One region of the Bradyrhizobium sp. Leaf396 genome, then DNA from elsewhere that is predicted to be linked to it. Evidence: riboswitches for the same ligand, from Rfam matches in the RefSeq annotation. Region 1 holds a riboswitch; each other region holds the start of a gene.
The links. A riboswitch is a leader RNA that binds a small molecule or an ion and turns the genes downstream of it on or off. The one in region 1 is predicted to bind cobalamin.

Region 1 (3,275 bases):
TCGCCTGGTCGCCCGCGATCACCACGGCCGGATCTCCCGGCGCGATGTAGAGCAGGCTGAACACGAACAGCGCAACGATCGCCATCACCGGCAGGGTCGCGACGATGCGGCGGAGGATGTAGGAGAGCATCTGGCTTCAGCGCACGGTCATGCGGACTTCGACACGCCCCAGAAGAACGGCAGCGGCCCCTTGGCGATGCCGGAGACGTTCTTGCGCCACGCGGTGTAGCTCAGGAAGAAGCCCGTCGGCGCGTAGACGACGTCATCGAGCGCCGCCTTGTTGAGACGACCGATGGCAGCCTTCTCCTCGTCGAGGTTCTTGGCCTCGAACCATGATGCGACCTCCTTCTCGGTGCCGGGGCTGTTCGGCCATCCGAACCAGGCCTTGTCGCCGTTGGCGCGAATGGCGGTGTACGGCGCCGGATTGATGCAGTCGGCGCCCGCATGCCAGGTGTGGAACATGTTCCAGCCGCCCTGACCTGGCGGCGTCTTCTGCGCGCGGCGGGAGCCGACCGTGCCCCAATCGGTGGCGACGAAGTCGACGTTCATGCCGATCTTCTTGAGGAGGTCGGCGGTCACGTCGCCCTGCGCCTTGGTGATCGGCTGGTCCTGCGCCACGAGGCACGTCACCGGCTGCCCGGAATAGCCGCTCTCGGCGAGCAGCTTCTTGGCGGCATCGAAGTCGCGCTTGCCCTTCAGTATCTCGCCACCCGCTTCGCTGTACAGCGGCGTACCCGGCGTGAAAAAGCCGGGCAGCGGCTTCCAGAGCGCAGTGTCGTCGCCGACGATGGCACGCATGTAGTCTTCCTGGCTGAGCGCCATCAGAACCGCACGCCGCGCCCGCACGTCGTTGAAGGGTGCGAACAGATGGTTCATGCGGAACGAGCCGATATTGCCGAGAGGATCGCCGATATCGACGCTGATGTTCTTGTTCTTCTTCAGGACCGGCACAAGATCGGCGATCGGGCTTTCCCACCAATCGACTTCGCCGTTCTGCAAGGCGGCGGCCGCCGTGGCCGGGTCCGGCATCACGATCCATTCCACGCGATCGACCAGGATCTGCTTGCCGCCCGCGAGCCAGGATGCCTTCTCCTGCCGCGGCACATAGTCGGTGAACTTCTCGAACACCGCCTTCGCGCCCGGCACCCACTCGCCCTTGGCGAACTTCATCGGCCCGGAGCCGACATATTCGGTGATCTGCTTGAATGGATCGGTCTGCGCGATGCGCTCGGGCATGATGAACGAGCACGGCGAGTTGTTCTTCGCCAGCGCGTAAAGCATCTTCGGGAAGGGCTGCTTCAGGACCCATTTGAAAGTGCGGTCGTCGACGGCGGTGAGTTCCTGCTGCAGAGCCTTGATCATCAGCCCCATCGGATCGCGGGCCGCCCAGCGACTGAGGCTCGCGACAACATCCTTGCTCAGCACCGGCTCGCCGTCATGAAACTTGAGCCCGGGACGCAGCTTGAAGGTCCACGTCGTGCCGTCGTCCGTCACCTCCTCGGATTCCACCATCTGGCGCTGCGGCTGGAGCGAGGAATCGATGCCGTAGAGCGTGTCCCAGACCATCGCGGCCGCATTGCGCACAACATATTGCGTGCCCCAGATCGGGTCGAAATTGGCAAGATTGGCCTGCGGGACGAAGCGCAAGGTCCGGGCGGATGCGCCTTGCGCGATCGCCGGTGCCGAGAGGCCGGTCAATGCGAGACCGCCTGCGCCGGCCAGCCCCTTCAATACGGTCCTGCGATCCATGAAGTCCTCCCAGTCGTGACGTGATGCCGGCCAACTTTTGGCCAAGAGCGGGTGAAGCCAGAGCCCATTGGCTTGCAAATGGTATGCCACTAACCGACCTTCGCTCGGGGGATCTCACCCCACCCCGCTGTGGCCTTTCAGGAGACCCCGACCGACATCTTCACGTGCGACCGCGGATGACGGCAGGTCTCCCGGCTCGCGGATCATCACCGCTTCGTCGCCGTCCCGGAACGAGGACCCACCGGCTTGTGACGAAGGATTCTCCGCTCACAGTTGCGGGGCGGCCGCGGCATTGGGGACAAGGCACCGCATTCCCTTTTCATTCCCTCTCGGGAAAACCGTCGCGAGCATCTAGGATGACCATCAAGACAGAGGCAATGTATCGCATGCGACGCTATTGCCACGGCGACCAACTTCTTTGGAGATGAGCATGGAAGGCGAGACCTTCCTCTGGCTGATACGGCATGCGGTCGTCGAGGGCCTGGCCGGGACGATCCATGCTGCCGATGCGCGGGCCGATCTCGGCGACCACGCAAAGTTGGCGGCGCTGCGACACCGCTTGCCGCGGGACGGCACCAGCTATGCCAGCCCGTCGCGACGCACGGTCGAGACGGCGCGCGCACTGGGACTCGAACCGGCGCTGGTCAGCGAGTTCCGCGAGCAGGATTTCGGCGACTGGACCGGCCATCGGCATGACGAACTCGCGGCGAGCGGTGGCGAGACTTACGCGCGGTTCTGGCGCGACCCGGCGCGCGGGCGGCCGCCCAACGGCGAGAGCTTTGCGGATCAAGTCGCGCGCGTCCGGTCAGGCCTGGCAAGGATTGACGCAGGCTCCGCAACGCTGGTCGTGCATTCCGGCACGATCCGCGCGGTGCTGTGCATCGCGCTCGATCTCACACCGGACGCCGCGCTGCGCTTCGTGATCGATCCGTTGTCGCTCACCCGGATCGACCGGCTCGCACGCGGCTGGCGCGTCGTCTGCGTCAATCAGCAGGTCAGCTAGGCCTGTCAGGCACGTTGGCCTGCGCGAACGTCGCCATATCGTTGTGAAGTGCGCAGGCCGAGCGGACCAGCGGCAACGCGATGGCCGCACCCGATCCCTCGCCCAGCCTGAGATCGAGGCTGATCAGCGGCTGCACGTTCAGGGCGCGCAGCACCAGCCGATGTCCCTGCTCCGCCGATTGGTGCGACGGCAACAGGAACGGCTGGCATGACGGATTGAGGCGCGCCGCCGCCAGCGCTGCGACGGATACGATGAAGCCGTCGATCAATACAGGAATGCGGGCTTGCGCAGCCGCAATGGTCGCGCCTGCGATCGCTGCGATCTCCAGGCCGCCGACGGCGCACAGGATCTCCTCGGCCGAGCCTCCCGCGAGCCCGTGGCGTGCAATTGCTGCATCGATCACCCGCGCCTTGCGCGCGCGACCGGCCGCATCGACGCCGGTCCCGCTGCCCGCGATCTCCTCGGCGCTCACCGCAAGCAGGCTCGCCGCAATCGCCGCAGAGGTCGTGGTGTTGCCGATGCC
Region 2 (3,275 bases), on a different contig from region 1:
TCATGGCGAGCCGGCCGAGGCCGACACTGATGGCCTCGTCGGTCTCGCCGTAATAATTGCGCACTGGGCTCTTGATGATCCAGCGATAGGCCTGTGTCTGCGCGACGAGCCGGCCGTAGGCCGAAGCTGCGAAGAACTGCGGATCGAAATAGTCGGGACGGAGCAGCTTGTGCAGGTCCGTCGGCACGGCGGCGGCGTCGTAGGGTTCACGCAAATAAGCCTTGCGTGCCACGTCGTAATAGGCATCCGCGATCAGCGAGCGGGCCAGCCCGGGCACGCCATAATAGTTTTCGAACGAGAACGCCGACAGGATGAACAGCGAGTTGACCCAGCTCGCATCGTTCTTGCGGGGAAAATTGAGAAAGCCGTTCAGCGCCACGAATACGTCGACCGGCGCGCTGGCGGTCGCCGCGGCGTCAACCTTGATGCCGGCTTGCTCGAGCTTCTCCAGCATCGCCATGGTGACGAATCCGCCCTGCGACCAGCCGGCGAGAAACAGCTTGGTCGTGGCGAGTTTGAGATGATCCAACACGGCGCGGCTGGCCACGAGCATGTCGTAGGTCGCCTGCTGGTGGCTTCCCTTCACCATGTAGCCTTCCGTCTCTGCCGACGTGCCCATCCCGAAATAGTCGGCTCCGATCACGACATATCCCTGCCCCGCGAACTGCGCGATCATCAGCTGGGTTTCGGGTGACTGGTCGGGAAATGAAGGCACCTGCTGCTTGCCGTAGACCGTGCCGTGCTCGTAGGACAACAGCGGAAACGACGTGGCCTGTCCTTCCGGGATCGCAATCAGTCCGGATGCGACCGTCGGCTTGTTGCCGCGCTCGGGCACCACCGACGAATAGGTCACGCGATAGAGCCGGACGGGATTGCGCGCCGGACTGTAGGTTACGGTGATACCGGCGAAGGCGGGCGTATCGGCTTGCAAAATCCTGTTCAGCCGATCGACATCCCAGCGCGCAATGAACTGATACTGTATCGCAGCAGACAATCTGACGGGCTCACCATCCTGTGCCGCCGCCGGCCAAATGGTGATGACGTGAAGCAGAACGAGAAGGAAGAAGCGCGGGAGCAATGCCATGCAGGGACCCATTGAGAGAGGATGGGCCGGTCCTAGACAATTTGCGTTGAGATTGTGTTTCGCAACGCCTTGTGCCGTTGGGAATCCGCCGGTTTCGCCGTACGCAGGCTATCGGCTTCGCCAAGAGGCTTCGCCGGATATGGGCGCCGTCCGCCCTCGCGATCCGAGCGCGCTCTCGCCTTGCACGCAACAAACCGCCGTCAATGCCGCCGCGTCCACCGCGACCAAGCCAGCGCTCGTGACGACGTACGACCGCCCCCTTGGCCGAATACGCTGGATCCGAATTAGGTAGAATGGAATAATGTTCGGGGGGAGAGTTGAGAGCGGATTCGTGTTTCGCCCGACACCGCCCGGTGGACGATCCGTGCGTCGCCGATGAAGGTGCGACGCGCTGAACCGTGTCGGGAACAGCCAGTTGACAGCCCTTTGAAAATAAAACTAGGGTGACTGCGACGGTTCTCCTTCGGGAGATCAATAGGGAATACGGTGCGGGATTTCCCCAACGCCGTGGCTGCCCCCGCAACTGTAAGCGGCGAGCCTTCGCCAAACGCCACTGAGCTCGCGAGCTTGGGAAGGCGGCGCAAGGCAGCGACCCGCGAGCCAGGAGACCTGCCGTCAGTCGTGGTCACACGCGAGCACATTGGGCGGGGTGTCCTGGTGAGTGTTGAGCTGCCTTGCTCTTGAGGCAGCGGCCAAGCTGCGTTCGCGGTGACGTGCCACGTTATCGCGAGTCCATTGATGACCTCCCGCACAATATTTGCGCCACGACATCGGCGGGCGTTGCTCTGTTTAGCGGCTTTCTCCTGCCTCATGGTTTCGACCGATGGCTGGGCACAATCCGCAGGCCCGGCCCAGACGCTCGATCCGGTCGTGGTGGCACCATCGGCGAAGCCACCGAATGTCAGGAGTACCCGACGCAGCGAGGCTGCGCGTCTCGCGCGCTCACGACAACAGCGAAACCTGGCTGCCGCCGAAACGCGTGCTCCGACAGCCAGCCCGGCGGGATCGGCATTCGCCGCACCGACGCTCAATCTCACCGGCGCGAGCACGGCCGGCAGCCGGCTGGGCCTGACGCGATTGCAGACGCCGGCCAGCGTGGAGGTGATTTCGGCCGAGACGCTTTCCGAACGCGGCCAGCAGAACGTTCTCGACGCGGTGACGCAGAACGCCACCGGCTTCACTGCGAGCCCGGCACCGGGCAATGGCGGCGTCTCCTTCAACACCCGCGGCTTCACGGGCCTTGGCTCCGTCATGACGCTCTATGACGGCACACAGCTCTATATCGGCGCGGGAACGGTGACCTTTCCGTTCGACACATGGTCGACCGAGCGCATCGAGGTGCTACGCGGCCCTGCGTCGGTGATGTACGGCGCAGGTGCGGTCGGCGGCGCCATCAACATTGTTTCGAAACTGCCCTTGTGGGTCCCTCGCAACGAGGCGGAGGTCTCGCTGGACAGCAACATGACGCGGCGGATTGCCGTGGACAGCGGCGGTCCCGTGAGCAAGAACGTCGCCTATCGGATCACCGCCATCGGCAACATGTCGGACGGCTGGGTCGATCGCGACAACACATCAAACGTTGCACTTCATGCCGCGGTCCAGGTCCGGCAGAACGAAGACGTCACCTGGACGCTGTCCACGGACTACGGTGATCGCCATCCATCGCGGTACTTCGGCACGCCGTTGATCAACGGCAAGCTCGAAGAAGCGCTTCGCTTCAAGAACTACAACGTCAGCGACAGCCACATCCGCTACCAGGATAGCTGGAACCAGGTGAAGACCGACTGGCAAGCCGCCGACGGCATCTCGATCCAGAACACTCTCTACTACTTGAACTCCAAGCGGCACTGGAAGGACGTCGAAAGCTACGCCTACAACCCTGCCACCGGCCTGATCGACCGAGCCAGCTATATCGAGATCTTTCACGATCAGCAGCAGGTCGGCAATCGCATGGATACGAAATTCCGCGGGCATGTGCTTGGCATGGCCAACGAATTCCTGGCGGGCTTCGACGTCAACAGCATCAATTTCACGCACACCAACAACTCTCCTTATGGCGGCGCTTCGTCCGTCAACCCCTACGTCTTTAGCCCAGGCTCGTTCAGCAGTCCGAACGCCACGATTCCCGGTTACGGCAGCGTGACGAACCAATATGCGCTGTTTGCCGAAAACAGGCTGTCGGTGACCGAGC
Region 3 (3,275 bases), on a different contig from region 1:
CCAGCACCGTCAAGCTGGTATCGGTGGTCGGCTGCCAGGTGAAGCTCGGCGCGAGGAAATAGCGCTGCTCCTTGTTCATGTCGACAAACGTATCGCTGTCGCGCGCCAGGCCCACGATGCGATAGAGAAACTCGCGATTCTGGTCGATCGGACCGGAGAAATCGAAGGCTCCCTGAATTCGATTGAAGCTGCCGGTTTGTACCTCAACCTCGTTACGCTGTTCGATGGTGGGACGCTTGCTCACCATATTGAGAATGCCCCCGGGGGAAGCTTGGCCGTAGATTCCGGAAGACGGTCCCTTGAGAATTTCGATTCGCTCGAGTCCCCATGGCTCTGTGCGAGGTTGAGCGAACTGAATGGTCGAGTCGTAGGGCAGACGCAGGCCGTCGAGATAGCGCGGTGCGATGAAGCCCCGAACCCTGACCTCCGTGTCGAATACCGACGCTGCGCCGTACAACTGGCCTTGCGTGCCCGACACATACCGAATTGCCTCGCCCACATTCTGCGCCCCTTGGAGCTCGATCTGCTGCCGTGGCACGACATTGATCGATTGAGGCGTTTCAAGAATAGGCGTGTCCGTCTTAGTTCCGGTTGCACTCTGCCGTGCAACAATTCCGTTAACGGGGCCATTGGCTCGCTCGGAGCCCACGCCCCTTGACCCGGCTTCTGGAGGAGCGGCCGACCGTTGTGCAGCGATGGCGGGGCGACGGGTCGCTCCGACACGCGCGGCTCTGCGGGCTGGCTGCGCCGGCCTTACCGCCGGCTTTGGCGCATCCACGGTTACTGGCGGCAATGTTTGCTGTTGCGCCAATGCTATTGACGGCCATTCAAGAAGAAGGATTGCAGTACTCGCCGCGCTCAACAAAGCCGCACGAGATGCCGTCACTCCAAATGATCTCACCCTCGCCCCCGAAAATGTACTGTTAGTCGTTACTGCTAGATGAGTGACCGAAGGCATGTCGCGATGTCATCTAGAATAGATTTAAGGAGAGGCTTTCGCAGCTGGCTGTGTTATTTGAAGCACGGCGCAGCCTTCCAGTTGACAGTGTCTTGCATATAAAACTAATGTGATCGCGACGGTTCTCCTTCGGGAGACAATAGGGAATACGGTGCGGGGGATGACCCCCCAGGCCGTGGCTGCCCCCGCAACTGTAAGCGGTGAGCCTTCGCCAAATTGCCACTGAGCCTGCGGGCTTGGGAAGGCGGCGACAGGCAACGACCCGCGAGCCAGGAGACCTGCCGTCAGTCGTGGTCACACGCGAGCACATTGGGCGGGGTGTCCTGGTGAGTGTTGAGCTGCCGACCTCTTGAGGCAGCGGCCAAGCTGCGTTCGCGGTGACGTGCCACGTTATCGCGAGTCTTATTGATGACCTCCCGTACAAGCGTCTTCCTACGGCGTCGCCGCGCATTGCTCCGTTCAGCTGCAATCTCCTGCCTTGTGGTATCGACCGATGGCTGGGCACAGGGCTCCGCAGAGCGGGTCCAGACGCTCGACCCCGTGGTGGTGCAGCCGCCAGCAACGCCGCCGAATGCCCGCAGCACCCGACGCAGTTCTGCTGCTGCTCGTGCCGCGCATTCACGCCAGCAGCGTGACATGGCCGCCAGAACTGGCACTCAGGTTGCCGCACCGACCGGTCCCGTGTTCGCCGCACCGACGCTCAACCTCACCGGCGCAAGCACGGCCGGCAGCCGCCTCGGCCTGACGCGGCTGCAGACCCCGGCCAGTGTGGAGGTGATCTCCGCTGAAACCATTTCCGAGCGCGGCCAGCAGAACATCCTCGACGCGGTGACGCAGAACGCCACCGGTTTCACGGCGAGCCCGGCGCCGGGCAATGGCGGCGTCTCGTTCAATACCCGCGGCTTCACGGGCCTGGGCTCCGTCATGACGCTCTATGACGGCACTCAGCTCTATATCGGCGCCGGCACGGTGACCTTTCCGTTCGACACATGGTCGACCGAGCGTATCGAGGTGCTGCGCGGCCCTGCGTCGGTGATGTATGGCGCGGGTGCGGTCGGCGGCGCCATCAACATCGTGTCGAAACTGCCGTCGTGGATCCCTCGCAACCAGGCCGAGATCTCGCTGGACAGCAACATGACACGGCGAATTGCCGTCGACAGCGGCGGTCCGATCAACAAGGACGTCGCCTATCGCATCACCGCCACCGGCAACATGTCGGACGGCTGGATCGATCGCGACGACACCTCGAACGTCGCGCTTCATGCCGTGGTTCAGGTCAAGCAGAACGAGGACGTCACCTGGACGCTGTCCACGGATTACGGCGACCGCCACCCGTCACGTTATTTCGGTACGCCGCTGATCAACGGCAGGCTCGAAGATTCGCTACGCTTCAAGAACTACAACGTCAGCGACAGCCACATCCGCTACCAGGACAGCTGGAATCAGGTGAAGACCGACTGGCAGGTCGCCGATGGAGTTTCGGTCCACAACACGCTCTACTATTTGAATTCCAAGCGTCACTGGAAGAATGTCGAGAGCTACGTCTATAACCCCGCCACCGGCCTCATCGACCGCAGCGACTACATCGAGATTTTTCACGACCAGCAGCAGGTCGGCAATCGCATGGATGCGAAGTTCCGCGGACATGTCCTCGGGATGGCCAACGAGTTCCTGGCAGGCTTTGACGTCAACAGCATCAATTTCACCCATACCAACAATTCGCCCTATGGCGGCTCGTCAGCCGTCAACCCGTACGACGTCGTTCCAGGCGTGTTCAACAGCCCGAACCCTACGACTCCCGGCTTCGGCAGCGTGACCAACCAGTACGCGCTGTTTGCCGAGAACAGGCTGTCGGTCACCGAGCAGCTCTCCCTGATTGCCGGCATCCGTCAGGATGAGCCGACGGTCACGCGCACCGACTATCGGGTACCCGCCAACAGTTTCGAAAAATCGTTCTCATCGACCACCTGGCGCGCGGGTGCGGTCTATACGCCCGTCAAGGATCTTGCCTTCTATGGCCAGTATTCCACCGCGGTCGATCCGGTCGGGGGGATCATCTCGCTCTCGTCCGCCAACAGGAATTTCGACCTCGCCACCGGAAAACAGATCGAGATCGGCGTGAAGCAATCGTTCTGGGGCGGCCGCGGCGAATGGACCTTGGCCGGCTACGAGATCGTGAAGAACAACCTGCTGGCGCGCGATCCCAATATTCCTACCCTGACGGTCCAGGTCGGCCAGCAATCATCGCGCGGCGTCGAAGCAACGGTCGGATTCCTGCTCGATTACGGCTGGCGGATCGATGCCAACGCCGCGTTCC

Region 2: another riboswitch for cobalamin. It lies ahead of ASG57_RS17190 (TonB-dependent receptor); the one in region 1 lies ahead of ASG57_RS27640 (ABC transporter substrate-binding protein).
Region 3: another riboswitch for cobalamin. It lies ahead of ASG57_RS20210 (TonB-dependent receptor); the one in region 1 lies ahead of ASG57_RS27640 (ABC transporter substrate-binding protein).

The regions. Positions count from the first base shown of each region.
Region 1 covers NZ_LMQJ01000045.1:37,697-40,971, forward strand. The annotation lists gene ASG57_RS27635 (ABC transporter permease) at 1-130, opposite strand, end outside; gene ASG57_RS27640 (ABC transporter substrate-binding protein) at 148-1,749, opposite strand; cobalamin riboswitch at 1,914-2,107, opposite strand; gene ASG57_RS27645 (histidine phosphatase family protein) at 2,180-2,752, shown strand; gene cobT (nicotinate-nucleotide--dimethylbenzimidazole phosphoribosyltransferase) at 2,745-3,275, opposite strand, start outside.
Region 2 covers NZ_LMQJ01000015.1:99,634-102,908, forward strand. The annotation lists gene ASG57_RS17185 (alpha/beta hydrolase family protein) at 1-1,084, opposite strand, end outside; cobalamin riboswitch at 1,521-1,715, shown strand; gene ASG57_RS17190 (TonB-dependent receptor) at 1,895-3,275, shown strand, end outside.
Region 3 covers NZ_LMQJ01000023.1:9,091-12,365, reverse strand. The annotation lists gene ASG57_RS20215 (TonB-dependent siderophore receptor) at 1-886, opposite strand, end outside; cobalamin riboswitch at 1,061-1,258, shown strand; gene ASG57_RS20210 (TonB-dependent receptor) at 1,595-3,275, shown strand, end outside.